Regions from separate parts of the Natronincola ferrireducens genome, predicted to be linked through region 1. Evidence: a T-box and tRNA genes for the amino acid it is inferred to sense, from the RefSeq annotation. Region 1 holds a T-box; the other holds one or more tRNA genes.
The links. The T-box of region 1 lies ahead of argS (arginine--tRNA ligase). A T-box ahead of a tRNA ligase gene usually reads a tRNA of that ligase, here a tRNA-Arg.
Positions count from the first base shown of each region.

Region 2: it encodes a tRNA-Arg, which carries the amino acid that the T-box ahead of argS (arginine--tRNA ligase) is inferred to sense. The anticodon was not compared.

Region 1 covers NZ_FNFP01000003.1:325,789-344,369, forward strand. Annotated here, with positions in the region: gene BLS22_RS09770 (SpoIIE family protein phosphatase) at 1-1,040, shown strand, start outside; gene BLS22_RS09775 (DUF3786 domain-containing protein) at 1,059-1,748, shown strand; gene BLS22_RS09780 (DUF8180 domain-containing protein) at 1,765-2,046, opposite strand; gene BLS22_RS09785 (DUF3842 family protein) at 2,078-2,497, opposite strand; gene BLS22_RS09790 (CooT family nickel-binding protein) at 2,594-2,782, opposite strand; gene BLS22_RS09795 (flavodoxin family protein) at 3,010-4,053, opposite strand; gene BLS22_RS09800 (lactate/malate family dehydrogenase) at 4,050-5,291, opposite strand; gene BLS22_RS09805 (cytidyltransferase) at 5,306-10,198, opposite strand; gene BLS22_RS09810 (L,D-transpeptidase family protein) at 10,309-11,202, shown strand; gene BLS22_RS09815 (endonuclease MutS2) at 11,395-13,770, shown strand; gene BLS22_RS09820 (2-thiouracil desulfurase family protein) at 13,792-14,247, shown strand; T-box leader at 14,313-14,524, shown strand; gene argS (arginine--tRNA ligase) at 14,581-16,281, shown strand; gene BLS22_RS09830 (hypothetical protein) at 16,372-17,526, shown strand; gene BLS22_RS09835 (hypothetical protein) at 17,543-17,743, opposite strand; gene BLS22_RS09840 (zinc dependent phospholipase C family protein) at 17,879-18,469, opposite strand.
Region 2 covers NZ_FNFP01000014.1:10,137-21,829, forward strand. Annotated here, with positions in the region: gene serS (serine--tRNA ligase) at 1-1,159, shown strand, start outside; tRNA gene BLS22_RS14380 (tRNA-Arg) at 1,269-1,345, shown strand; gene tadA (tRNA adenosine(34) deaminase TadA) at 1,540-1,986, shown strand; tRNA gene BLS22_RS14390 (tRNA-Ser) at 1,995-2,083, shown strand; RNA gene ffs (signal recognition particle sRNA large type) at 2,104-2,368, shown strand; gene yedF (sulfurtransferase-like selenium metabolism protein YedF) at 2,556-3,158, shown strand; gene BLS22_RS14405 (putative Se/S carrier protein) at 3,171-3,437, shown strand; gene BLS22_RS14410 (mechanosensitive ion channel family protein) at 3,450-4,322, shown strand; gene BLS22_RS14415 (DUF951 domain-containing protein) at 4,352-4,543, shown strand; gene BLS22_RS14420 (aminotransferase-like domain-containing protein) at 4,618-5,814, shown strand; gene rpsF (30S ribosomal protein S6) at 6,136-6,420, shown strand; gene BLS22_RS14430 (single-stranded DNA-binding protein) at 6,443-6,865, shown strand; gene rpsR (30S ribosomal protein S18) at 6,884-7,117, shown strand; gene BLS22_RS14440 (YibE/F family protein) at 7,564-8,637, shown strand; gene BLS22_RS14445 (hypothetical protein) at 8,731-9,147, shown strand; gene BLS22_RS14450 (50S ribosomal protein L25) at 9,297-9,890, shown strand; gene BLS22_RS14455 (50S ribosomal protein L25) at 9,994-10,605, shown strand; gene BLS22_RS14460 (hypothetical protein) at 10,710-10,907, shown strand; gene BLS22_RS14465 (GNAT family N-acetyltransferase) at 11,112-11,693, opposite strand, start outside.

The sequences.
Region 1 (18,581 bases):
AGGCGAATATATTAGCTACCCTCACTTCTAAAATTGCCATTACTATGTTAAAAAATGGGGAAGAGCTATCGGAGGTTATTGACACAATCATTAATACATTACCCGTTTGTAAAGAGAGAGAAATTGCCTACTCTACCCTGACTATTATCTATACAAAAAAAACAGGTGATACCTATATAGTTGAGTTCGATAACCCCTCTGTTTTTTATTACAATAAAGAAAAAAATATAGTATCAAAATTAAAGTATAATACAATAACAATCAATGGAAGGATTGTTCTAGAAGCCCAATGTCACTTAAAGGAAAACGACAGTATTATTGCTGTTTCTGATGGGATAATCCACGCAGGAGCAGGGGAAGTCCTTAACTATGGCTGGGAATGGGAGCATGTAGCTAAATATTTACAAGGAATATGCTTAAACAAGAATGCTATGATGATTTCAAAGTCCTTAACAAACATCTGTAATGATTTATACAATGACAAACCCGGGGATGACGCTACTGTTGTAGCCATGAAAATGAAAAAGCCTCAAGTTTTTGATTTGTTTACTGGACCACCATTACTCAAAGAAAAGGATCCAGTGTTAGTAGAAAAGTTTATGGATAGTCCTGGAAAAAAAATTATATGTGGAGGAACAGCTGCCAACATTGTAGCCCGAGAACTACAAAGAGATTTAGTTATGGATGTAGACACAGTTACAGAAAAAATCCCACCCATATGCCATATGGAAGGGATCTATTTAATAACTGAGGGTGTATTAACAATGGAACAAACATTAAACTACTTAAGAGAATTTTTAAACAATACTGTATCCTCCAGAACCATAAGGGAATTAGAAGAACAAAATGGTGCTACTATCTTGGCAAATACCCTACTTTATGAATGCACCCATATTAATTTTTACTTAGGCCATTGTTTAAACGCTGCCTATCGGAACGAAGGTTTTCCTCAAAACCTGCAAAGAAAGTTTAAGATGGTAGGACAAATAATTAATAGCTTAAGAAAATTAGGAAAAATTGTTAGTATCTATTATTTTTAAGGGAAAAGGGGGAGAGATATGGATATCCAAGCAATAAAAGAAGATCGTCAAGGGAAGGTTCCTTATGAGTATATTAGAAATATATTTAAGAATTGTGACCCAGAGAAGATGGCTGAACTATCAGGCACCTACTATGATAGTAGGGAAAATATCTTCATTATAAAGCTGATGGGTAGAGATTACATTGTAAAATATCCTACAGGAGAAGCATTTGAAAAGGATGATGGAGTAGAGATAGAATCCTATGCTATTAAAACCATATTTTTAAGATATCTTGCAAATGCAAAAGGTATACCCCTCACGGGAAAAAGCATTACATATAAGGAAATACCTGGAGGTCATGTTTATTATCATAACTTTTATACTAGGACAATATTAAAATTGGCAAAAACTTATGGTAACAAACTAGAGGAATTTATTGTTGCTGGAGAAAAAATAAATGGAGAACCCATTAAAACAGGAGATGCTGGGTATCGCTTTCAGTTTTTGAACAATGTTTATTTAACCTTCATTGTTTGGAAGGGGGACGAAGAATTTTCTCCCACCGCCAATATATTATTTGATTTAAACACTTCCTATTATTTTGATGCAGAGGATTTAGCGGTGGTAGGAGAATTGGCGCTAGCTATATTTAAAAGGCATGGAAACCTTCCGGATTGGAAGGGGTTATATCAAAAACAACAACAAACTGTTAAAAATAAAAACTAGCGGAGATATCTCTCCGCTACATGTGTTTTTTCGCTTCTATCAGCATTTCATTTGCCTTGTCCATAAAGTCAACTGCTTTTTTAATATAGTCAGCTACTTCAGGTTTTTCCATTTTCTTCGATTTTTCTACCCATTCTAAAAAGTTGTCTTGATGGGATTTATTGTGATTAATCCAATGGACTAATAATACCCTCAAAGTTTTTTCATCATGACTCAAAGTAGGATCATCGATGGATTCAGTGGGATTGTGACTGTGATCGTGACTATGGTTATGGTTTTCCTTATTACAGCAACACATAATAATTTCCCTCCCTAATTATTGATAGAATTTATTTTTTAACATTAAACTCCTTTTTTAATACATCAATGGCATCTTTTATTAATAGCATTAAAGGTTTATTTTCTAAGCCTACTAGTTGAAAATTATCTGGTGCAATTGGAAGTAAAATCTTTACAGCTTCAGATTCAGCAACTGCGGTTGCGATTTTATCTGTCACTTCTCCCATCATAGAATTAGGAATAACGATGGATAAGGGTCCTATAATGACATTGGCTTTCTTTGTAGATACCACTATAGCATTTTCTCCCGTTGCTCCTTTGTTGGCATGATTTTTTAACATAGCAGAAGTAGCAGTTGAATTAGTACCCAGACCATATACTTCAAAGTATGAGGGGAGCTCCTGCCTCAAATGGGCAACAATTTGACCACCTATTCCTCCTCCCATACCATCTATTACTGCAATAATCATCTTTTAATCCCCCGATGTTATAAATTTTATCTTGGCTGTATCACAAAATTGCCGCTTCTTAATTCAAAGCATTAGATCAAGGATTACAGACTCATTTTATTTATCAGAAATGATGATTTTATGGTCAATTAGTTTTATTTCCTTTACCTTACCCTCAACTATTTTTTGTTCTCCTAACAAATCAGCTAAATATATTTTTCCGTTTTCTGGCTTCATATAGACAACATTTTCCATAATCTTTTCTTCACCTTTATCTGTAATTAAATAAGCAGTTGATTCACACATTTAAAAAACCTCCTTTAGTAGATTGAAGTACACTTGTGAATTAAGTTTTATTTTATGTATCTTTGTTAAAATTATATCATAATTTTACAAGATGCGTCAATGAATGTTTTTAAAACCATACAAGGAAATCCTTAGCTGGCATATGTTTTTTCTAAAGAAAAATAGGGTTAATGAAAATCTTCAGGTGTGAAAGTCTAAGGCAATATAATAGTAAAAAAGATACAGGATTATCTATGGATATGAGACATCATATTTATGGCAAAAGTCTTAGCTTTATCCTCAATACCATCCACTTCAACAATTGTACCAGGATCATTAGCTATTTCCATAATAGAAAAATAAGGTGGAAGTCTAAAGCCTTTATTGATGTTTAGCGCATCAATAAGTTGCCCAGCAACAGCATCGCTTCCAGAATTTGCAGATATGATGACGGCAAAAACAGCTTTGTCATAGAACTTCATTTTCCTATAAAGAGCCGTTAATCTATTGATAACTGCCATCAAATTCGCAGAAATAGAATCATTATAGTTAGGACAGATCCATATCAATGCATCGGCCCTTTCAATAGCTGGAAGAATTTCTTTAACCATCATTCCTCCATAATAACAACTATTTTGCATCCCTAGATGCTTGCAGGTTTGGTAGGGACATCCAATACAATCTAGAACGGTACCGTTTTCCACATGCAATTCATCTATTTCACAATTGATTAAATTGTATTTTATCATATGCCATAACATTAAAGTATTGGAAGTTTGTTTTGAACTAGAATGTAAAACCACAATCTTTGATTTATCTAAGACTGGGGGCCTGTCTTCTACCAACCTCTTTCCTAAGCGAAAAGATAACTCATAAGATATTTCCTCAAGGGACATATCAAATTTCTTTTGCCAAGTAAGAAAATTGCTTAGATTTTTTGTGGCCTCTACTAAAGAATGACCTATAAAACTACAACCTAGTTGATTAGCAGCAAAAACCACAGATTTAGCAAGAGTTTTTGTATATAAGTTACTAGGACTATGGATTAACAAACCACCAGTTGAACCATTCAAAGCACCATTACCCCTTTTGGTTAAAGAAGATAATATTTTAAACAAAGGCATGTTAAAGCCAACAGGATCCACCTCAATAGCAAATAAAATTTTTTTATTTTGCATATTTGGTATATTATCTGGAGTTTTAATAACAGTAACCTCATAACCCTGGGTAGCCGCTGCAACCATATTAGATAGCTGGAGGGAGGGTTCTCCACACATAATTAAATGGATCATACCATTTTCTCCAACTTGGCATAGGTGTTTTGAAGTCTTTGCAATAATAACTCCGGCAGCTCCAGCCTTTCAACTTCTGTACCTGAGGAAGACAAGCGGTTTTTTGATCCCATATAGACCCCTCCCATATAGGTTGCACTATAATGCCAATCACCTCTAATGGTGGCAATAATAGAGAGGCTTCCAGAGGAAAGAGCAGGGGCGATATAAGGCTTGAAACCCGTCTTTCTAACCTCTAGATTACCTGCCTTTGCTTTATTTGTTAAATATATAGAAAGAATTTCATTGTAATCTTCAATACTGTCTGCTATAACAAGATCCTCCCCATGGGGTCCAAAGGCTCTACCTTCCTTTAAATAATGTAGGGTTTTAGGATTTTCCTTTGCATAATAAGCGGCACGGGCATGCATTACCCCTAAACCATATCCCCTAACCTGCTCTGGAGCTAGACCCTTAAAATCGAAATTGCCTTGGGAATCTTTATTACTACTGTTAAAAACAACCTTACAAAGCAAATCTACAGGATCAGAAACTACGGCAAAGATACCCTTAAAATCGGCAGCTCTAGCCTTCTTGGCAAAGGTCTCAATAATATTGGCATTTTCCTGGAACTGTATCATTCGAACATCCTTCACATCCTTACCAACGGGGGGGACACCTTTAGCAATACAGAAGACAAACATATCACAATTAAAAAATTCACTTTCAGAAATAGGATACACCTCTGGAAACCCTTCATTACCAGGGCAATAGACCTGATTTATTTCATAGGACCAACGCTGGAGTTTATCAGGTGTTCTATCATAGATACCTATAGAATCAATACAGTCTCCTCCCAACAGGCGAAGACCTATTAGCAGGGTACTGCCCACATCCCCTAGTCCAGCTATATGGACTCTCCATTTTGCGGGATGCCTCTCCAGTAATTTATTTTGCCAATTAGGAAAGGTAGTATTAATAGCCATAATTCTCCTATCTTCTATTTTTTCTAGTATCCACTTTGGTAAATCATAAACTTCATTACCATCAACCTGCAATAAATTGAGACCCTCTTTCTTTATAAACAGTAGAGAAGGATGGGTAATAGAGAAGGTTTTTCTAGATATGAAGGGATCTAAAGAGCATAGGTAGTAGATGATTTCATTATGCTCTTTTATTAGTACTTCCTCTACCCTTTCAAACTGGGGGTAATTATTTAATGAAAACATATACTTATTACGGAATTTGTAATAAAACATCTTAATACCTCCTTTTAAGAGCTTTTAATAAAGTTGTATTCCAATCGTTTAAGCAGTTCTAAATCTCTATTAAGGTGAGTAGAAGGATTAACATTAAAGTCATAGAAGGAATTTTTTCCTTGATCTGGACAACGAGGATATAAAAACACCTCCCCAAGTAAAGAAAGGGTGAGCTTTCTTTCATTTGTCTTTTGATAAGTCATTTCTAATACTTTTAAAATTTCTAAAGCATTCTGAATACATACTAAAGATAAATTATAAAGACTTTCATTGGAGACTCCCTTTATAAAGGAGGGTGAAGTGTAGGGTAAAATTAAATTAATAGAGGGAAGTAAGTTTTTTTGGGGGTATATTCCACGCCATAAAGTGTCACCACCTATAAAGGGGTATAAGAGTCCTTCATTGAACCAATGACGAAGCTTAGGGATAAAATAAGCACTATCAACTTCTCTATTTTGAATTTCCATTAATTCCTTACCTTGACCCGACAACATTCCCACAACAATCTTTTTCACATGGATATTTTCTTTTTTCAGTATAGGGTCAAGGGCTTTAATACGGTACCCTTTATTTAAAAGATCATCTATTAGAATAACAGGTTTATTGAAGGCATGTATTATTCTAATTTGCTTTTCTAAGCTTAGGTAATAGGGAAAAGCTCCTATTATAAAGTGTTTCATATTAGGGTTAAACATTTTCTCTGTATGGAGGGTTTTAGTCACGGTATTTGGCACGATGGCTCTGTTTAAAATATTACCAAAAGGAACACACATAGAAGATCCTAACTTCTTAGGATATACAGGAAGTGGAGGAACTTCATTTTCACGACAAATTTTCTTCACGAGGGTTTCTTCTACTATATCTCTATCAAAACAAAGAACTAAGTGACCAGGGTATAGCTTTGTAAGAGCTTCCTGTAGCCTTTTTCTAGTAGCAGATATGATGGTTTTTACATTTTCATTACTTCTAAAGGGTTCTTTAATAAATGTCTGAATATCAAGATTTAAACTACAGGGGTTTGTCATATTTACTGCTAAGACAGGAGGATGGCTTGGGGAGTGGGACAGCTCTTGAAACCCATGGAGCTTTAGTATTTTATATAGCTCCCTCGATGTACGGTCATCTATTTTATTAGTAAATATACCATAACCATAATCATTTTTCACACAATAAGCCAAGGTTTCTGTCAAAATAATCTGACGAATATTATCGGAAGGAATGTCTTCTCTAACAAAAATACCATCTAACAATATAATTCTGCCTGTATAATTTTCACGGACACACTGGGAAAGATGACTATCTTGAAATTCTTGATAAATTAAATCTGAGGGTAGCCAGTGAAAAATAGAATAAGCAAGAATCCTACAATGCTCCTTTGCATCCCGAATTAAAATCAAGGTTGCATTTTTCTTTTGACTAATAGCTTCAATATTTTTAAAGGTTTTATGATAATCTTTGGGATGGAAGATGGATGCTATGGTATTGATTATCTCATAATTAAAGCTATTTCTAACATCAATATCAATAGAAATTGTTTGAACCAATGACTTATATTGAGGCTCTCTTCTATATAAATTGTTAGTATAAATATATTTTTGGGAAAGAGGGTCTATCAATTTTGATATATCTCTATTTTCATCAATATAATTTCTAATTTGTGTAGAACTAATATCTTCGTATTGTGGGGGAAGATTTAGTTTTATAACTGGCTGTTTAAAAGTAATAAGAATCTTTTCCATGTCATAAGCCTTTTCCCCATCGCAATCATCACTTCTTCTTTCAAATATAATGTGAGGAAAGTCAGTAATGGTACTTTGGCTCAGTTCTCTTTTATAGGCAGAGGCATTTAAGATTACATCTGTACCTACTACAATATATACTTTAGAGTGACAAAAGTTATTCTTTAAATCATTTAAGTTTTCAGGATTAGCAAGATTTACTGGAAAATCTTCAGGATACAAATAGATATCCATTTCATCAGCGATTGACATATTAATGATGTTTTTTCTTTGAAGATTAGGCTGAGTACGTTTTGACCAAGAAAATTCATCAACTGCTAGATAAACCTCAAATCCTAAGTCTCTAATAGCTTTAGCTATTTCTTTGTGACCAAGGGTAAAAGGGTCAAAGGAGCCTGGAAAAAAGGCTACTTTTTCCGGCGTTTTTACACAAATATCGTTGAAGGCAAATTTGTAGCTTGAGATAAAACGATAAATATGATTTAATCCAGCAGAGTTAGTAAGAAATAATAACTCGCTTTCCTCTGAATCAGTTAAAAGTGTTAATACTTTTTTTCCTACCAATTGGAATATATAATATTTTTCTTCTAAGGTTAATAAACTTAAACCAAAGACTTCCTTTCCAATAACACTGAAGGAAACTTGCTTAATTTGAGGATTATGATGCACTAAGCCATTTAATAAAATCCCTAGCATTTTTGTCAAACGACGATTATAATGGACATCTTCTTCTTTAAATATTTCTTTGTATTTAGGGTAATTAGAGATAAACACACCGATTGTTTTTAATAATAAGGAATTGATATGGGTGTTGGCATGTTTAATTTTTTCTATTAAATCTTCAATAATTTCATCTAATTCCAGTGGCTTTAGATAAATAATGATTTGTCCTAAATAATTTGGTATATATTTTGTAAATTGTGCACCTTCTATTTCAAGGGTTCGTAGCAATTCAATAGCAAGATCATTTCTTTGCTCCATGGGAAGATGAGGAAACACTTCTACCAATGACTCTCCTGCTTCACTTCTCACATTTTCCACAGCACTAACCTTTAACAGGTTAGAAAAATGCATTGCTATATAAAGTTTATTAATAACAGTATTTTTAAGAGCATGTTCCAATAAGAGCTTAATATGAAATTTCTTTGTAACCCAATTGATTTCTGTTTTTAGATTGTTTAAAAACATACTGGAGATTTTGTTGACGTCTTGATTATAAAAACTCTTTAAATTATCTATTATAGTATCCTCTACACATAATGTCTCTGCTATTTTTAAATATAAAAAGTTTTCAGCCGGTATAGATGACAACTTTACTTCAGTTAACTGGTTAAGGATTAATTCATGGGTTTCACATTCCTTAGAAATATTCTGTGCTAGATAACCTAGGGTGTCTAAAGCAGAAATCCTAATGTCATCATCTTTATGCTTCAGAAAGGATATTACATAATGGACAGCATACTTAAAGAAAGCAGATGCATTGTTTAATGGTATATATTTCAAGCTTTGGATTAGAGCAATATAAATATCTTCTTCCAAACCCTCCTCCTTATAGTATTTTAGAATGATTTCTTTATAGATGTCCTCCTGTTGAGCTTTGCATTTAATGAATAAAGCATCAATAAATGTAGCTAGGCTATATCGTATCCATCTGCGATGGAGGGGGATAATTTTATGGTCAGGATAAATATAACTCTTCATGTATTGATGTAACAGCTGATAACTTGTTATCTTTGGTTTCTCCAGTTTTAAACCTTCAGGAATTTCTTTGCGATAGTTCTCATCGAAGGTAGCTATTAAGCTACCAATAGTAGAGGCACATTGTCTACGGATATCCTCTTCGGGATGAATGATCTTTTCGTATAGAAATTTTATAGCAATAATTTTTTGCTTTTGTGTTAGATAGGTAGAATACTCTTCAAATAAATCTAAATATTCTCTGAGCACCTTTGGATCTTGCTCTGCTCTGGCAATTTCAATAATCTCATTAAGGGAAGTCTCATCTCTAAATTTGTACATTAAATTGATATTGTGATGAATAGCAATATATTTTAGATGCTCAGTTATTCCTTTTCCTTCCATTAAAGCATAATAGGTTTTCCTTATCTCAACATTTTCTTGTACAAGGATATGTGGGTCAATAATTATATCTATACTTAGTAAAAAGTCTTCAAAATCCTTTAATTTCATATAAACACGTCTATAACGATTTTCTTTGTTTTTATCTACATTATCTAACTTCCCTAGTATAATATCAAATGCATCTTCAAGGCCGATCATTTTCATTGATGGTCTATTGTTATCCACCGATATGTTTTTTACCCTAAAATCACTATAAATAAGGATAAGGGATTCTATAGATAAATTTTCAAGTTCAAGATCCCAAACAGAATGATTCAACGCAACATGACCTATATTAGGTATATTATGTTTTTTAAACCATTGGTCTGTATAATAATAATGAAGATAAGCTACTCTTTTAGATTCAGAGCTTCTACAGCCAAATTTACCAATATCATGTCCAGCAGCTCCTCCAGAAACCCTTCCTAAATCCAAAGGAATATTTTTAGACAACAATTGCTCTGCAATAAAAACAGCAAGGTGATGGACCCCACATATATGATCCAATGTATTATGACCTGTAACTTCATGATTAAGCTTCATCATTTCATAAATATAATCATCATAAAAAGCACCTACAAAACTTTTATACTCAGAAACATTCATAAGATTATTTGTTTCTCCAATAGGTAGGAGGTCTAAGGGATATTTACTTTGCATACTATCATCATAGAGTTTTTGGTGTTGAGATATAACTCTTAATACCTTTAAATAGAGAAAACATCCATTGTTTAGAAAATTTTTTAAATCTAATTCAACAGAATTGGGGAAGGACAGACTAAGTGTAAATTGATAGATGTATTGAAGAGGATCCTGGGGAATCTTCTTCTCCCATAAATCCATAAGAATGTTTTTACAAAGCATGAAAACAGCTTTACAGCTATAATTATTGGTTTCTAACATTTCTTCTAAAAAATCAATAAAGGATGAAGACTGGAGATGACTTTTTATAAAATCTTCTTTAATATGATGGGTTTTCAAAAAATCTTTTGACAATAAACAATCATATATTTCATTGTATACTCTGTGTAACTGTAATGATTTCATATATTCTCCCCTCCTACAGGATACTTATTAATAATTATATCTTATTCTATACGAAAATAAAGAAAAAATTAGAAAAATATTACAAAAATTACCTTTTACTTAACTAAAGTATGAATAAACCAATCAAGCCTGTAATAAAAATTATTGAGCAGGGAGGTGATAGCATATTAACGCAATTTCTGTCATTATGTATTGCTGCTACCATGTTGGTACCAGTAATTGGCGATGCAGCAGAAAATCATTATATGGGAATGGAGGAGGATACTGTACTAGAAGAGCATATACCGATAGAAGAATTTGACGAACATATGAAAGAAGATAGAGAAAAAAACACCACTGAAAAAAAAGAAATTGATTATACCATAGCTCTTAGAGAGCTAGGTTATTATAAAGAAGATCATGCCAGTAAAGACATTAATATGAGAAATGCAGTTCTACGGTTTCAAAGTGAACACAATCTTGTAGTAGATGGGTCATTTGGACCAAGGTCAACGAAAGCTCTACAAGAACGTCTGCAAGATAAGGAGTTTCGGCATAGTGATGTAATTACAAATACCCCTACTGACAAGCATTGGATAGCAATAAACAAAACAAAAAGAATTCTAACCCTCTATTATGGAAATGAGGTCATAAAAAAATATCCTATAGCCCAAGGAAAACACCCTTCTGCTACACCAGAAGGAAAATTTACTATAGTAAATAAACTGGTCAATCCTGCTTGGGGTGGCGCAGGTATATCAGCTCCTGTAGCGGGGGGATCTCCTCAAAATCCTCTGGGTTATCGATGGATGGGAATTTCCCATAAGGGAGGTGGTTCCTATGGTATTCACGGAAACAACTCACCTACATCTATAGGAACCAACGTTTCATTAGGATGCGTTCGAATGATTAATTCCGATGTTGAGGAATTATATGAATTGGTAAATACAAAGACTCCTGTATGGATTGGAACAGATGAGAAATTGAAACAATGGGGAGTTCATAATAAGAGCTATGCTTACTAAGATACGGAATAACCGTATCTTTTTTTTATTGTATCCTGTGGAAGCTACTTTTACGAAATCATAGGTTTTAGATCATCTACTTTTAGTCCTTAAAACTCTTGAATGGAAGAAAAAAAAGTAATATGGTACAATAAATAGGTAATGCTATAATTATTTATATAATAGCCAAAAAGCTTTAAGAGGTGAAGATAAATGAACGACAAAAGCTTAAGAGTATTAGAATATACAAAAATCATTGAAAAATTAGTAGAACAATGCACATCCTCCCTAGGAAAAGATGTAGCCCAGCAATTAAAGCCTATAGAGGATCTTGCTAAAATCCAGATTTTACAGCAAGAGACCAGTGAAGCACAAAGCACTTTAATTAAAAGGGGTAATATTCCCTTAGGAGGCATCCATAATATTCTACACCTAGTTAGAAGGACAGAAATAGGCTCCTATTTAGATCCAGGACAACTTTTATACTTAAAGGATACATTAGGTGCAGCTAGAAAATTGAAACAGTTTTTTAAAGAGGATGATAGGACAGAAACTTCTTGCCCTATTTTACAGGGATTAATAAAAAGTTTAAATACCGTTAGGGAGATAGAAGAAAAAATTGATTTGTGCATATTAAGTGAAACAGAAGTATCAGATCATGCTTCAGCAGAGTTAAAAAATATTCGTAGAATGATTCACTCTAAGAATGATGCCATAAGAAATAAGCTAAATAGCATTATTAACTCTACTACTTCTCAAAAATATTTACAGGATGCCATCGTAACCATTAGACAGGATAGATATGTTGTGCCTGTTAAACAGGAATATCGAGGTCAGTTTCCAGGATTAATCCATGATCAATCCTCTAGTGGTGCCACACTATTTATTGAACCAATGGCAATTGTAGAATTAAATAATCAATTAAAGGAGTTAAAAATAAAAGAACAAAAAGAAATAGAACGGATATTGATGGAGATATCCGCTACGATAGCAGAGAAAGCAGAAGAAATAAAAAGTAACCAAAGTATATTACAGGAAATCGACTTTATTTTTGCTAAAGGCAAGCTGTCTCTATCCATGAAGGCTATAGAACCCAGCTTAAATCAAGAAGGAAAAATAAGAATCAAAAATGGTAGACATCCCTTACTAAACCCTGATGAGGTAGTTCCTACCAACATTTGGATAGGGGAAGACTTTCGTATTTTAGTAATTACTGGGCCTAATACTGGGGGTAAAACCGTTACTTTAAAAACAGTGGGACTTTTAAGTTTGATGGCCCAAAGTGGTCTTCATGTTCCTGCCGATTATGGAACAAAGCTAGCAGTATATGATTACATTTATGCTGACATAGGAGATGAGCAAAGTATCGAACAAAGCTTAAGTACCTTCTCCTCCCATATGACCAATATTGTAAAAATATTAGATGAGGTCACCCCCAACTCCTTAGTGTTATTAGATGAGCTAGGAGCAGGGACTGATCCTACAGAAGGTGCAGCCTTAGCAATGGCTATTTTAAATTATTTAAGAACATTAAAAACCTCTGTTATAGCCACCACCCATTATAGTGAGTTAAAGCAATACGCTTTAATAAAGGAAGAGGTTGAAAATGCATCAGTAGAATTTGATGTAGAAACCCTAAGACCCACCTATAAGCTGTTAATAGGGGTGCCTGGAAAATCCAACGCCTTTGAGATATCAAAGAAATTAGGATTATCTTCTGGTCTCATAGAGGAGGCAAAATCTCTCTTAACCAATGAAAACATTGAATTTGAAGACCTTTTACAAAACATTGAAAAAAATAGAATTGAAGCGGAAAAGGAAAGAAATAATGCTGCAGCTTTAAGATTAGAAGCACAAAATATTTTGAACAATTATTTAGAAAAGAAAGAAAGGTTAGAGCATCAGAGGGAAAAAACTATTAAGGAAGCCAAAAAAGAGGCCTTTAAAATTGTAAAGGAAGCAAAAGCTGAAGCAGAAGAAGTGATTGAAGTCCTGAAAAATTTAAGGATAGAAATAGAAGAAAAAGAAGCTAACAGAAAAATAGAGGAAGCAAAAAAGAAAATGGATGCTAAGCTTGGTGACTTATCGGAGGGCTTTGAAGAAAAATTGTTTACTAAAACCAATAGAAAGCCGCCAGAAAACCTGAAGGCAGGTGAAACAGTTAAAATATTATCCCTAAATCAAGTGGGGCATGTCCTAGAGCCTGCTAATGGCAGTGGAGAAGTATACATTCAAGTAGGTATAATGAAAATGAATGTACCCATTTCTAATCTTGAGAGAATAAAAGAGAAAAAGGATGGAAAACAAACAGGTGTCGGAAAAATTGTAAAGGCAAAGGCTAATACCATGAAAAGTCAACTGGATATCAGGGGCAAAAACCTAGAAGAATCCTTTATGGAGGTAGACAAATATTTAGATGACGTTTATTTAGCCGGCTTAACAGAGATCACCATTATCCACGGTATTGGCACCGGTGTTTTAAAAGCTGGGATACAGCAGATGTTAAGAAAACACAAGCATGTAAAAAGCTTTAGAGAAGGTAAATATGGAGAAGGTGGGGCTGGCGTGACGGTTGTGGAGTTAAAATAGATAGAGTAGGTAGGTGAAAAAGTGATTTTAGTAAGTGCTTGTCTATTGGGAATAAACTGTAAATATAATGGAAAAAACAATGAAAATCCTAGATTAATCAAGCTACTAGAAGAAAAAGGCTTTTTACCTGTTTGTCCTGAGGAGCTGGGAGGGCTAACAACACCACGACTCCCGGCTGAGATACAAGGGGGAGAAGGAAAAGACGTATTAGATGGTAGGGCAAAGGTAATAAATGTGGAGGGTGAAGATGTCACTGAACAATTTATTAGAGGAGCTGAGGAGACTGTAAAGCTTGCTAAAAATATGGATGTTCACTTTGCAGTATTAAAGGCAAGAAGTCCCTCCTGTGGTGCTGGTGACATTTATGATGGTTCTTTTTCAGGAAGGTTAACAAAGGGAGAAGGGGTGACAACCGCACTTCTAAAGAAACATGGTATAGAAGTTTATACAGAAGAAAGTATTTCAGAGAAAATATAGGAATAAATTTATTGATTGTTGTTAAAATATATGATATATTAATTGACAAGATAATTGAATATAGCTATATACCTATGATGAGGAGAGTAAATGTAAAGATTGTTGCAGCGAGTCAGAGTTGGTGGAAGTCTGACACATATTTCCATTGAAGCGCACCTTGGAGGTCCTGTCTGAAATAAGTAGGACAAGGCGGTATCCACCGTTATTTTGGAATAAGAGTGGGCACAGTATCGTGTCAATCAGAGTGGTAACACGGGATTTAACTCTCGTCTCTAAATTTAGAGATGGGGGTTTTTTATTTTTGTATATTAAAAAACAATAGGAGGTTATAGAATGATTGATTTTAAACAGGAGGTAGCTGAGGCACTAAAACAGTATATACCTGACCTAGAAGTATCAGAGATTTTATCTATGATAGAAATACCCCCCAACACCAATATGGGAGACTATGCTTTTCCTTGCTTTAGATTAGCAAAAACCTTTCGAAAAGCACCCCCATTAATTGCCACAGAAATTGTAAAGGCTCTTGAAGGAAATAAAGCCTTTCAAAAAGTAGAACAGGCTGGTGGATATGTAAACTTCTTTATACATAAAGCAGTCTTTGTAGAAAAAACCCTCAAGGAAGTATTAGAAAAACAAGAATTATATGGCAGTAGTGATTTAGGTAAAGATAAAACTGTCATCGTAGAGTTTTCTTCCCCTAACATAGCAAAGCCTTTTCATATAGGACATATTCGTAGCACAGTTATAGGTAGCTCTATCAATAGAATTTATAAGTTTTTGGGCTTTAACACTGTGGCAATCAACCACTTAGGAGATTATGGAACGCAATTTGGCAAACTAATTGTAGCCTATAAAAGGTGGGGAAATGAAGAAGAAGTACAAAACGCTCCCATACCAACCTTACTAAAGCTTTATATTCAATTCCATGATGAAGCTGAAAAGGATGCTACGTTAGAAGAAGAAGGAAGAATGTGGTTTAAAAGACTTGAGGATGGAGACGAAGAAGCACTAAGACTATGGCAATGGTTTAGAGATGTAAGTTTAAAGGAGTTTAATCGAGTATATAGCAAATTAAATATTACCTTTGATTCTTTAGCAGGAGAAAGCTTCTATTCCGATAAGATGCCTAGGGTTTTAGAGATGATGGAGGAAAAAAATATTTTAGAAAAATCTCAAGGTGCAGAAATTGTTAACCTAGAGCCCCATGGTTTACCTCCAGCGTTGATTAGAAAAAAGGATGGCTCAACCCTATACATTACTCGAGACATTACAGCAGCTATTTATAGGAAAGAAACCTATGATTTTTATAAAAACATCTACGTGGTTGCATCACAACAAAATCTACACTTTGAACAATGGATAAAAATTATAGAATTAATGGGATTTGAGTGGGCACAGGATTGTATCCACGTACCCTTTGGCCTGGTCAGATTAGAAGAAGGAACGATTGCCACCAGAAAGGGTAGAGTAGTATTTTTAGAGGACGTTCTTAACAAGGCTATAGAACAGACAAAATCAATTATTTTAGAGAAGAATCCAAATATTGACAACCTAGATCAAGTAGCAGAAGAAGTTGGTGTAGGAGCCGTAGTATTCCAAGAACTATCTAATAATCGTATTAAAGACTATACCTTTTCATGGGATAAAGTCTTAAATTTCGAAGGGGAAACTGGACCCTATGTTCAATATACCTATGCTAGAGCCAGTAGTGTCCTTAGGAAAGCAGATATAGAAGTAAAGGGAGAGATTAATACCACATTGATAACAGATGATGCTACCATGACAGTTATTAAGGCAATACAACAGTTCCCTGATATCATACAGGATGCTCAAAGGAAAAATGAACCATCTATTATAACAAGACATATTATACATGTAGCCCAAGCCTTTAATCGTTTCTACCATGACAATCCAGTATTGGTGGACGAAGTAGAGTTAAAGAAAGCGCGATTGGCTATTGTTAAAGCAACAAGACAAGTTATTGGGACGGGGTTAAATTTATTAGGAATAAAGACACCAGAAAAAATGTAATACAAAAATACAGCGATATCGCTGTATTTTTGTATAAATGAGGTTTAATACTATAATCAAACCATCGTTGTAAAGAAGGGTGGGGATAATTTGACAACCCAGAATAAAATAAGAAATAGTTTATTGTGGATGGTTTACGGAGATGCCCTAGGATTTTTAAATGAAAACATTGATACACCAACCCATATACTAAAAGGTTTTCTATATAGGTATGAAAATAAAGACATTATTATACAAAAACAAAGGGGTCAATACAGCTATATAACAGAATTAATTATTGCTATGATCAAGTCTTTAGTAGATGATGGACCTAAGCTAGAAGTTATAGTAGATTATCCGCGTTTCTACGAGGAATTAAAAGTATGGACATATTACCGCCATGGAGCCCCTTCCCATATTCTTTATAAATTAAGGAACAGTAAAGGCTATTACGACAGTGAGGTTTATTGGAAGGAACAGAAAGCCTATGGAATTAGTAGAATTTTTCCCATCCTAATGGCCAATAAAAACTATGCTGCGGCTGAAAAAGAAACCTATAAAAATATTATTTATTTAAATAGGCATCCTCAAGTGATCTTGACAGGGTTACTTTTGATTAGAGGAGCTTATGTTTTATTAGAAAAAGGATTTCTGCCTAAAGAAGAATTAATACAGGAATTAAAGGATTATATTATTCATATGCAATTCTCTGAGTTAAATAGAAATATAAAAATGAAGTTACCTACTAATTATGCTGTTCAATTTGAAAAGGAAAGAATTCTTTACCTGTTGGATTTAGACCGTTATAAAAAAAGCGAATTACCAGAGGTATCTTCTTGGGATAGCAAGATTATGTTTTTTAACAGCTTAAATAACTTCTACAGACTACAGGAGGGGGAACAAGTGGAGTTGAAGAATCTCCCTAGACATGATTATAAAGAAATGATTGCTATTAGCTATGGTCTTTGGGGTATAAATACCAAAGAGAGCTATGGAAATTTAAAGACATTGAAGGATGAAGACTTTATCAATGACATGGCCAACTATTTATGTAGGTTAAGAGATTATCAATTAAAGAGACCTTTTTATAATCGACAAGAAAAGAGCATAGATTTATTTCAATTGGAAAAAGGCGATATAACAAAACATCCTATATTAAATGTTATAAAGATTAAAGACAGGGTGGAAAGTCCTAACTATTTACAATTAGTTGTGGAAACCAAGGCAGGGCTATATACCTTTATTAAAGACAAGGCAGGACAGTAACTGTCCTGCCTTGTCTTTAATAACTCTTTTCTAAATACCGAATAAACTCTTCTTCAGTAGTATTGGATAATAGGCTTAATTGCTTTACGATTGCATCCTTCAACTCTATAAAGGAGGGTAATTTTGCATTTTCACCTGTATATTCAAGAGCTTTAATAATCATTAACATATCATGCTTTGAAATTTCCTGAACGGATATTTTAGAGAATTCATCCATAATAGTATTCGCCTCCTGATTTCATGAGAGATATAGTATTTATTTCTACATAAATGTAGAAAAACCTTCAAAATTTTACAATAAATTTAAAAGGTCCTTACTATTGAAAGAACCTTTATCTTTGCTAGGTTAGTTTTATGCTGCATTTATATATTCATTGTTCATTATATTATGATAGACGATATATAACCCTACAACCATAGAGGCCTCCATAGAACTTATTAGGTCGTTTTTATAACTTTCGCTTTTATTGCTGTATTTATTGTGGAGATCATCTACCAAGGATTTTATTGAATGAGGCGTTTTATTATCTATATTAAACAAAGATTTAGCAATATTAATTTTTTCATTATATTTTTTGTATTGCTGATGAAGGTTGCTTTCATAGGCTACATGACTAATAAAATGATTTTTATAGGTTTTTCTATCATTATGAGGCACACAAAAATAATCAGCGATAAAATGAGTGACAATTCCAATTTGAGTTGATAAAAATTTGATATGTTCTTTATTATTAGTTAATGGATATTGAGATAAATTCTGGATTTTATCACATATATACTGAAAAGATTGGGGTTTAAAATGTCGGATGCCTGATAGATGTAAGGGGATGTCAGGCTTAATACTGCCGTAAATCAAATTCTTTCTATCAAGATCTACAAGGAATTTTTCTTTAATAGCTTCATGAAGGTGAGTTGCAATAATGATATGGCTTTGAGGTAACAAAAAATGAACCGCCTTTCTTTAAAAATTATTTCTACACAATAGTATTATATTGAATTAAGATTTATAATACAATAGGGTTTACATATTATTTACAATTATTCAATAACAGGAT
Region 2 (11,693 bases), on a different contig from region 1:
TCTACAGCAGGTTGAACAAATGAAAAACCAACAAAAACTAGTGTCTAAGGAAATACCAAAACTAAAAAAAGAAGGTAAGGACACCACAGAAATTATGAATGAAATGAAGGAATTATCTAATTCTATTAAGGACTTGGATAATGAAGTAAAGGAAGTAGAGGAAAAAATTGAATATCTACTTCTAAGAATCCCTAATGTTCCCCATCCTGATGTTCCTCAAGGGGAAACCGACGATGATAATGTAGAGGTGAGGAAATGGGGAGAGCCAAAGGCATTTGACTTTGACATTAAAGCCCACTGGGATATAGGCACAGATTTAGGAATACTGGACTTTGAAACAGCTTCTAAAATCACCGGTTCTAGATTCAGCTTATATAAAGGACTGGGAGCAAGATTAGAAAGAGCATTAATTAACTTTATGCTGGACTTACATATAGCAGACCATGGTTATACAGAAACAATGCCTCCCTTTATGGTAAACAGAGATAGCTTGACGGGAACAGGACAATTACCTAAATTTGAAGAGGATGTATTCAAAATCCCTCAAAAAGATTATTTCTTAATTCCTACAGCTGAGGTTCCTGTTACCAATATCCATAGGGATGAGATTATAAATGAAGAAAGTCTACCTATTTATTATGCAGCCTATACCCCTTGCTTCCGCTCAGAGGCAGGTTCGGCTGGCAGGGATACTAGAGGTCTTATCCGACAGCATCAATTCAACAAAGTAGAGTTGGTGAAGTTTACGAGGCCAGATACTTCCTATGAGGAATTAGAGAAACTAACTAATAACGCAGAGAAGGTGCTGCAAATTTTAGGACTACCCTATAGGGTAGTAAAGATTTGTACTGGAGACTTAGGCTTTACAGCTGCTTTTAAATATGATATTGAAGTATGGATGCCTAGCTATAATCGCTATGTTGAGATCTCCTCCTGTAGTAACTTTGAGGATTTCCAAGCTAGAAGAGCCAACATTCGCTACAGAGATAAGGAAACAAAAAAGGTAGAGTATCTGCATACCTTAAACGGATCAGGGTTAGCAGTTGGCAGGGCCCTAGCCGCCATTTTAGAAAACTTCCAACAGGAGGATGGAAGAGTTCTTGTTCCCGAAGCATTACAGGGATATATGGGGAATATAAAAGAAATAGAAAACAAATAGAAAAGCAACAAATTTTTTTAACAGTGGAAAATGAAGGGGGATTTCCCCCTTTGAACCATTGATTTTTATAGAAATTTGTGTTACGCTATTTTTGTAAAATTAGTTTCATGCACCTGTAGCTCAGCAGGACAGAGCAACGGTTTCCTAAACCGCAGGTCGGAGGTTCGAGTCCTCTCAGGTGCACCATATAAAATGAGACTTAATTCATAGGGAGTTTTGCTAAAAAAGATTTTTCTTGTTTTGGATGAAACTAAAGGATAACCTTGGTTTCAATGGGAAATATATACCTTGACAGAAGGAACTGATTTTCCTATAATGTAATACGGTAGTAGGATACTACAATAAAGTTTGGAGGCACTACCAAGTTGGATGAGTATTATATGAAGCTAGCCCTCGAGGAAGCTAAAAAAGCTTATGACAAAGGGGAAGTACCTATTGGAGCCATTGTTGTAAGAAGAGGAGAAATTATTGGCAGAGGACACAATTTAAGGGAAGAACTAAGGGATGCCACTGCCCATGCTGAAATTATAGCCATCCAAAGGGCTTGTGAAAAAGCTGGTGGTTGGAGGTTGACAGATACGGTGCTATATGTTACAATAGAACCCTGTCCAATGTGTAGTGGAGCTATTTTACAAAGCAGAATTGAAAGAGTTGTTATAGGTGCTATGGATTCAAAGAGCGGAGCCTGTGGATCGGTAGTAAATTTACTAAGCAACAAAGGCTTCAATCATCAGACAGAGATTACAACAGGTGTCTTGGAAGAAGAAGCTTCTACTATTATGAAGGAATTCTTTAAAAGTCTAAGAAACAGTAGAACTAAAGGGTAAGCAAAGATGGAGAGGTGTCCGAGTTGGCTAAGGGGCACGCCTGGAAAGCGTGTAAGGCCGAAAGGCCCCGCGGGTTCGAGTCCCGCTCTCTCCGCCATTAAAAAGTTTATAGGTTTGCTGTGCTAGACGGGGAGGTAGCGGTGTCCTGTAACCTGCAATCCGCTATAGCAGGGTTGAAGTCCTCTTGGAGGCGTATTGGTTGTAGGGCTGGCTTAAGTAAGTGACGATGATAGTTGGGTCCTACGCAATGAAAAGTCATGAACCCCGCCAGGTCCGGAAGGAAGCAACGGTAAGTGATCCCTTTCGTGTGCCGTAGGGCAACCTAGCTAGAGTTAACTGCTTAGGTAACGCCTATGATGGTATGTCGAAGAGAGGTGCACAGCTTTAATTTAAATACACAAAACACGAGAAAACTCTCGTGTTTTTTTATACCTTTATAAGAAAAATCAATTTATTGACTATAGCAAATAGAAAAAATAATATAGTATATTGGGTACAATAGATTGAAGAAGGGTACGCCTATTGATATACTTAAAATAAAAGAATACTTATCTATTGGAGGAATGCAAATGTATAAAGAAGTAGATGCTAGAGGGTTAAACTGTCCCTTGCCTGTTATTCATACGAAAAAGGCTTTAGAAGCCATCGATACAGGAAAGGTTACTACTATCGTAGACAATGAGGTTGCCAAAGAAAACGTATCAAAGTTGGCAAAAAGCTTGGCTTGCAAGGTGGCTATCCAAGAAAATCAAGGGGCCTATTATATAGACATCTTTAAAGACCATAGCATAGGAGATATTCCAGCTATGGACATTCAATGTGACATAACCCCTAAAAAAGATTTAGTTATTTTAATTTCTAAGGACCGTCTAGGAGAAGGCTCTGAAGAGCTAGGGAAGGTGCTGATGAAGGGATATATTTATACCCTTACGGAGGTAACCCCCTTACCTAAAGCTCTATTGTTTGTAAATGGAGGAGTGAACCTAGTGGTGGAAGGCTCAGAAGTAATAGAACATTTAAGGAATTTAGAGACTAATGGTGTAGAGATAATATCCTGTGGCACCTGCCTAGATTATTTTAAGATAAAAAACAAGCTAATGGTGGGGGGGATAGGAAACATGTACAATATCGTTGAAAACCTCAACAACGCAAAAAACACCATTAAGCTTTAGTAGGAGGATAATATGAAGACCCGAGAAATTTATGTCATTACCTTCGAATCAACCCATTATGCAATAGCAGCAGAAAAGCTATTGAAGGAGAAAAATTATCAATTTGATACGATACCTACCCCTAGGGAAATAACCGCCAGCTGCGGTTTATCGATTATGTTTAACCAAGATCTACTAGGGTATATAAAAAAAGCTATTATAGAAAGCAATATTAAAATAAAAGGCATTTATGAAATTAAAAAAAATGATAATAAAAAATTAGTAAAACAAATTTATTAAGGAGAATTACAGATGTTTGAATTTATAAAACATATTGAAGAAGCTTTTAGAGAAACCTTTGAATTCCTAACAAACCCACAGCAAATGACGAGGCTTCTAGGGATGATCCTCAATATAATACTTATTTTAGTGATTGCTAAAATAAGCATTAAGATTATCCACTCTATCGTCAATAAAATTTTTCATTCTCAGAAAACCCTAAAAATCAAAGTAGATGAAGCTAGAATGGAAACCCTTAAGGGCTTAATAAAGAGCGTTGTAAAGTATATTATCTACTTTATTGCTTTTACCTCTATTATCAAATCCTTTGGAGTAGAAGTAGGGGCCTTGATAGCAACTGCAGGAATCGGGGGTCTGGCCTTTGGTTTTGGGGCCCAAAACCTAGTTCGGGATGTAATCACAGGATTCTTTATTTTGTTTGAAGATCAGTTTTCTGTAGGGGACTATGTAGAGGTGGATGGCATCGGTGGAATTATTGAAGAAATGGCTCTAAGGGTTACGAAAATAAGGGATTTCAATGGAGACCTCCATATTATTCCTAATGGAGAGATCAAAAAGGTAACCAATAAAAGTCATGGTAAAATGAGGGCTTTGATAAACATATCCATTGCCTATGAGGAAGATATAGATAATGCTATTAAGGTATTGAACGAAGCCAGTGAAGATTTAAAAAGAGAAACCCCTTCCATTCTAGAGGGGCCCACTGTATTAGGGGTAACAGATTTAGGAGATTCAGAGGTTGTTATATCGGTGATGGCTAAAACCGTACCTATGGAGCAATGGGCAGTGGAGAGATTGATGCGAAAAACCTTTAAACAAGCCTTCGATAAACAGGGTATAGAAATTCCTTATCCAAGAAGGGTTGTTATTAACAAAGAGGAATAAAGTTAATAGGAAAGGCAGGTGTGTGATAAATGCCTATGGATTTAAAGGTAGGAGATGTAGTGGAATTAAAAAAACAGCACCCTTGTGGAAATCATCTCTTCGAAATTATCAGGACAGGAGCTGATTTTAGAATAAAGTGTACCGGCTGTGAAAAACAGTTATGGATATCCCGTCCTAATCTAGAGAGAAGAGTAAAAAAGGTGATAAGCAAAGAACAATAAAAAAACAAAAGGTTTTCAAAAGCACCCTCAAAGATGTTATAATAAATTTAAAATAACATATGGGGGTGCTTTTTATGACGATGAAATTTGCTGAACGGATGGAAAGTCTTAAAGCCTCAGAGATTAGAGAGTTATTAAAGCTAACAGAAAGACCAGAAGTTATTTCCTTTGCAGGTGGGCTTCCGGCCCCTGAATTGTTTCCTGTGGAGGAAATGAAAAAAATAACAGGATTAGTATTAGAAGAAAGCGGTATGCAGGTGCTCCAGTACAGCACGACAGAAGGCTTTGCCCCACTAAGAGAAAAAATTGCTCAAAGGATGGAAGCGGTAGGGGTACAAGCAACGGGGGAGGACATTCTAATTACCAGTGGTTCCCAACAGGGTTTAGACTTTACTGGAAAAATCTTTTTAGACAAGGGAGATATAGTAGTTTGTGAAAGCCCAAGTTATTTAGGGGCCATCAATGCTTTTAAAGCCTACTTACCTGAATTTGTAGAGGTTTCAACTGATGATTACGGGATGGACATGGAGGAATTAGAAAAGGTTCTGTCTACAAGAAAAAATGTAAAGTTTATTTATGTTATCCCTGATTTTCAAAATCCTACAGGAAAAACATGGTCTATAGAAAGACGTCAAAAACTAATAGAGCTAGCCAATAAATACAATATACCAGTGGTTGAAGACAATCCCTATGGAGAATTAAGGTTTGAAGGAGAGAGACCTCCAGCTGTTAAATCCTTTGATACAGAAGGAAGGGTAGTGTTTTTAGGTACTTTTTCAAAAACTTTTTGTCCCGGCCTAAGAATTGGCTGGACCTTAGCTGACAAGGAGTTACTACAAAAGTATATTTTTGTAAAGCAAGGATCAGACCTACAAACCAATACAATGGCCCAAAGAGAGATTGATAAATTTTTAGAGCTATATGATTTAGATGCACATGTGGAAAAAATAAAAGCGGTTTACAAAAGACGACGAGATATTATGTTGGAGGGAATAAAACAATATTTCCCACAAGGCTTAAAATATACATATCCTGAAGGCGGACTATTTACATGGGTAGAGCTTCCAGAATATATGGATGCTAGAGAAGTACTACAAAAAGCACTGGAATTAAATGTAGCCTTTGTACCAGGAGGTTCCTTCTTCCCTAACGGAGGCAAAGAAAATACCTTCAGGCTTAATTATTCTAATATGTCAGAAGAAAAAATACAAATAGGTATTGAAAGACTAGGTAAGGTCTTAAGAGAAATGCTGACTGAGAAAACGGTATAAAAAAATCGCGAGTGGTATAAAAAACCACTCGCTTCTATTGTAAGGGGGAGATTGGGATGAATAAAATGTTGTGTTGTGGGGGCTATCTAGTTATAGGATTACCCATAACAAAAGAATATATACAATAAATTTAAAAAAATAATAAAATTAATTTGTACTGGGTTTTGAAAAGCTTTTACTACTTATAATGAATAGAATTTACTATTGAGAGAAAAAATATTTGCAAAAAACATATCCAAGTGATATAATATCGTAATGTGAGAAAATCATTTCTCTACCCTGTAAAAACAGGGTCGCTCAAGTCCAGAGGGAGGTGAAATTATGAATAAGTATGAATTGCTTTGTATTTTTGAAGCAACTACAGAAGAAGAAAAAAGAAATCAGCTTTTAGATAAGTTCAAAGGTATCATTGAGGTTGATGGTGAAGTAGAAAATGTTGATGAGTGGGGATTAAGAAAATTAGCTTATGAAATCAACAAGGAAAAAGAAGGATACTATGTATTGGTTAACTTCACTACAAATCCTGATACACCAAAAGAGCTTGACAGAAATCTAAAAATTGCTGATGAAGTCATTCGTCATATGATTACTAGAATAGAAGAATAATTAATAAACAGGTGGTGGAATTATGAATAGTGTAGTGTTAATTGGACGACTTGCAAGAGACCCAGAACTGCGTTTTACTGCAAGCGGAAAAGCTGTTGCCACCTTTAGTATTGCAGTTAATAGACCCTTTTCAAAAACAAATGAAGCAGACTTTTTTAACATTGTAGTATGGGGAAAGACTGCTGAAAATTGCGCAAATTATTTAGCCAAGGGTAGATTGGTAGCTATCGAAGGTAGATTACAATCTAGATCCTATGAAACCCAAACTGGGGAAAAAAGATATATTACAGAAGTAGTAGCAAATCAAGTAGAGTTTTTGGAATGGGGTAACAAAGAAAACAAAGCGAATACCAACATGCCTAATAAAGTTGAAGACTTTGGAAATGCTGATATAGATTTAGATGATTTTCAAGCCATGGACGAAGAAGATGGTGTTCCATTCTAAAGAGAAGGAGGGAGCAGAATGGTAAATAATAGACGAAAACGTAAAACTAAAAAGAAAGTTTGTGCTTTCTGTGCTGATAAAAACAATCGTATAAATTATAAAGAAATTCAAAGATTGAAAAAGTACATTACAGAAAGAGGTAAAATCTTACCTAGAAGAATTTCTGGAAACTGTTCAATTCATCAAAGAGATTTAACAATTGCTATTAAAAGAGCAAGACATATGGCATTACTACCATATACAGTAGACTAAATAACAATTAGGAAGCAGATAGAATCCTGCTTCCTTTTTAATTTCCTTATTTACATTAAAACAATAAAATCAAATTCCTTTTCCTATTAATATATTTTTAGGCTCCATAATATATATAACCTATAGACGAAGGCCTCTAGCAAACAATACCTAGCTTCTCTTTAAAAAGAATAGGTGCTTTTTATTGCTTATTTAAAGGCTGTGTTAAAGATAGATGTTGCTATTGTATAAATAAAGTCATGACAAGATGCTGAGGGATTGTCCCTCTGAGGATAGGGAAGAGTCTTAGATCCTTCGGTGCCCTCACAATGACACAACCTCCAGAATTCATACAATGCTAAAATCAACAGTAGCGTTTAACAGAGCCTATTTAAATGAAAATAAGTTTTAAAGCTATAGAGGAGAGTTTTTTAGAAGCATTAAAAACTATAATAGGGGGATAAGGAATGATCCAGAAAAAAACAATATTTGTTTTAATGATAATGTTGCTGATAATAGCTGTAAAAGCTTCTGCTATAGAGGACTATAACCATAGCTATCAAAAGGTAAAGGCTATTGTTATTGAGGAAGAAACCATAAAAGATACAGAAATGAAAGTACAGATTATTAAGGCCAAAATAATAAAGGGTTTCTTCAAAGATAAAGTTGTTGAATTTAACCATCCATTAATTGAAGGATCTAGATATAATATTCCCCTAAGTGAAAATATGAAGATTTTTTTAAGTATTCAAGTTGAGGGGAAGGAATTGGTGGGGGTGGGATTTATTGATGTCATTAGAGATTTCCATCTTAAGTTGTTATTTTTACTGTTTTTTATTTTGTTAATTATATTTGGAGGCTTTAAAGGATTTCGGTCGTTTATTGCTTTATTAATAACAGCTTTATGTATTGGTTATATCTTTATTCCCCTAATAATAAAGGGTCACAACTTTATTTTAACCACCGTTATTGTAAGTACTATTATTGTTATGAGTAGCTTTATCCTTATTAGTGGTTTTACTCGAAAAAGCTTGACGGCTATTTTGGGAACAATAGGAGGAACCATGACATCGGCTATTTTAGCAATATACTTTGGCAACAAAATCTATCTTACGGGAATCTCCGATGAAATGTTGGAGCTATTGGTGGCGTATTCCAGCTATACCATAGATTATAGAGGACTTTTATATAGTGGAATTATTATTGGGGCTCTGGGAGCAGTAATGGACGTTAGTATGACCATTACCTCAGTTGTTTGCGAAATAAAAAGTAAAACCCCCAAAATAAGAATAAGAACCTTGTTTTTTTCAGGACTATCGGTGGGAAGAGATATTATGGCCACCATGACAAATACACTAATACTTGCTTACGTGGGAACATCTTTACCCCTTCTATTAATCTTTATATTTAGTGACATGCCCTTGATGGACATTGTCAATTCTCAGTACATAGCTTCAGAAATAATAAGATCCTTATGTGGTAGTATTGGCTTAATCCTTACAATACCTATTACTTCGGTGGTAGCAGCAATTAATAACTAATTGACAAAGGAATTCAAAGAAAATGATAGAATAGTTTTATAGTAGGTTGGGATAATTATAGTAAATAACTTAACAAACAAAGGAGATGGATTTATGAGTTATGTTATGGTGGGAGATAAGATAGTCAATAGCGAAGACATCTTAAAAGAAATTATAAAAGAATTTCACTTTAAAGAAGTAAAGGATTTAACAAAGGGATCTAGAAGAGAAGACACCCTAGTATTTCAAATTATTCAACAAGAGGAAGTCTTAAAACAGGAACTGGATTTGGAACTATCGGGAGAAGCTTTGTCCAAAGAAGAGGTTATAGAAGAAATGATGACCTTAGCCGATGAAAATATAACCTTTATAGAGGATGTTATTCCAGAAGGGTTTATCTCCTATGGCTACTCCTATCACTATGATGAGGGTTTGGGAGAAATAAAATCTATTTTTGTAGCAACAGATGAAGCAATTAGCGAAATGCGATTAAAAGATATCGTCAATAGAATATTAAACTCCATTGATTAAACCTCAAAATCCTCTTTTGAGGATTTTTTATATACAAAAAATTCTAAATTATTTTAATAAAATGATAATTAAAGTTTGAAATATTTAAAAAATTTTGATTTAATAGTAGTAAGACCAAAAACTATTACTTTGAAAGGGGAGAAGATTTTATGGGTACACCAATGTTAAAAATTAATTTGAGGGAAGCTACAGGGAAAAACAAGGTAGCCAAGGATAGAAGAGAGGGGAATATTCCAGGAACCTTATACAGTAAAGGTAAGGATACAAAATCCGTTTACTTAAAGGAAAAAGAAATGGAAAAAATTTTATCCCTCCAGGGGATTAGTGGCAAGGTAGGTTTAAGTTTAGAAGGAGAAAAGACCTATGCTATTATAAAGGAAATCCAAAGAGGTAATTTAAAGCAGGATTTATTGCATGTGGACTTTCAAACATTAGATGAAAACCAAAAAATCAAACTAACAGTTCCTATTCATATTTTGAACAAAGAAAAAGTAGAAACCTCCTATGAAATACTACAAGTACAGCTAAATGAAGTAGAAATTCAAACCTATCCAAGATATCTTCCAGAGAAGATAGAGGTGGATGCAGTTAAGTTAAAGGAACAAGATTACTTAACCTTAGCAGATCTAAATATTGTAGAAGATGAAAATATAGAGATATTAAATGATATGAATAGCATTATAGCAAATATTGTTTATGCCAATAAAGCAGAAGAACCCACTGAAGAAAGGGAAGAACTATAATATAAAAAGCAAAAGCGTCCTATTGGGCGCTTTTGTTTGTATTAAAATAGATGTTTTTGGAGATAATGGAATTTAAACAAAGAAAAACGAGGAGGAGTTTGATTTGATAAATTCCATTGAGAGTAATATTAGAAATGATAGAGGTACCAATGCCAATCACCGCTTAAGGGATGAGGGGTTTATTCCAGCAGTTATTTATGGAAAAAATATGAATACATTACCTATAGAAGTTGACAAGAGAGAGGTGGAGAACTTAATAAGATATGGTGGTGAAAATTCTCTTATAGAAATCAATATAGGTGGACAGCTTCAGACTGCTTACATAAAAGAAGTACAAAGAAGTCCAGTAACAAGACAAATCATGCATTTAGATTTTCAAAAGGTAAATGCAGATGAAAAAATCTATTTATCAATACCAGTAGTTTTGAAAGGTAGAGGTTTTGTAGAAAAAGGAGGCGCCGTAGTACAACAGCAAATAAGAGAATTGGAAATAGAATGTTCAGCAGCAAATATTCCTAAAAAAATTGAATTTGATATCTCTCATTTTAAGCCAGGAGATCTTTTAAAGGTGGCGGATATGGAATTTGGCCAAGAGTTTGCTGTGCTGGATGAATTACAATCAGTTATTGCATCAGTAGCAATGGCAGAAAAAGTTATTGATGATGAAGGAGAAGTTCCTTTAGAGGAGAAAATAGAGCCTAATGATAGAAAATAGCCGATAAGAAAGTTAGAAAAAAATCTAGGAAAAAAGAAGGATTTTCATAAAAGAAATAGAAAAATAATAACAATAAATAAATCATTAGGAGAGAAGTGATTGCCTTGGCTGCAAATAAAATTATTGATATAAACGAATATATAGCTAAAAAAAGCACAGACAAAGCAAAAAATAATTCTTTATATAAAAAAATTAGAACTGATTATGTGGAAGAAGAAGAAAGACAAAAAACCTTAAATCTATTTATGCGGGTTTTAGCAACAATGGAAAAAGAATCTTATAAGCAAATGACAGAAAAGTAGAGGCGGCCATAAGCAGACAATCAAAGGTTTGATTTATAGCTTTTGTGCCGGTGGCTTATAGAGGATGAAAAAACAAAATTCTTCTTAAATTGCCGATAATTAAGAAGAATTTTATCTTATCATAGCACATAGAAAATTATGTGCTTTTTTAAATTGAAAATAATATATGATTTTTGTAATGTCTTTCACCCCAACTTAAAAGAGTTACACACTCTTATAGTAAATCAGGTCAGTATAGGTTTCCTCTTTATAATGTTCATAGCGGGTGCCTGCCAAGACATAATTTTGTTTTTTTCTAAAAGACAAGGATGCGAAATTTGGTATTGGGCTAATAATAGTTTCGGCAAAAATATTATGAATGCCCTTTGATGTAATATCGTTTATTAGCGTTACATAAAGTCTACTCCCAATTCCATGTCCAGTTAGAGGAGCAAAAATAGCTGTCTTATCTATCACAACAAAGTTTTCTATATTAGCTTTATCAAAATTAGGATGCCAAAAAACCTCTTCTATCCAATTTGGATTATATTTTAACCATTGTTCTTTTGTATAAGCCATCAAAAAACCCACTATTTTATTGTTAAAAGACTCTGCTACATAAAAGTGATCCAATTCCAGTATGTTTTCTAGCAACTTTGTCTTATAAAATTTAGGATCTGATGCATAGTCATCTACTAAAAAACCTTGAGTAGAATCTTTTTTATTTTTTCCTACAGTACAAGCAATATGATAAATTTCTTGCACATCTTTAGGGGAAGCCTTTCTAACCTTCAAATTTGTTTTGAA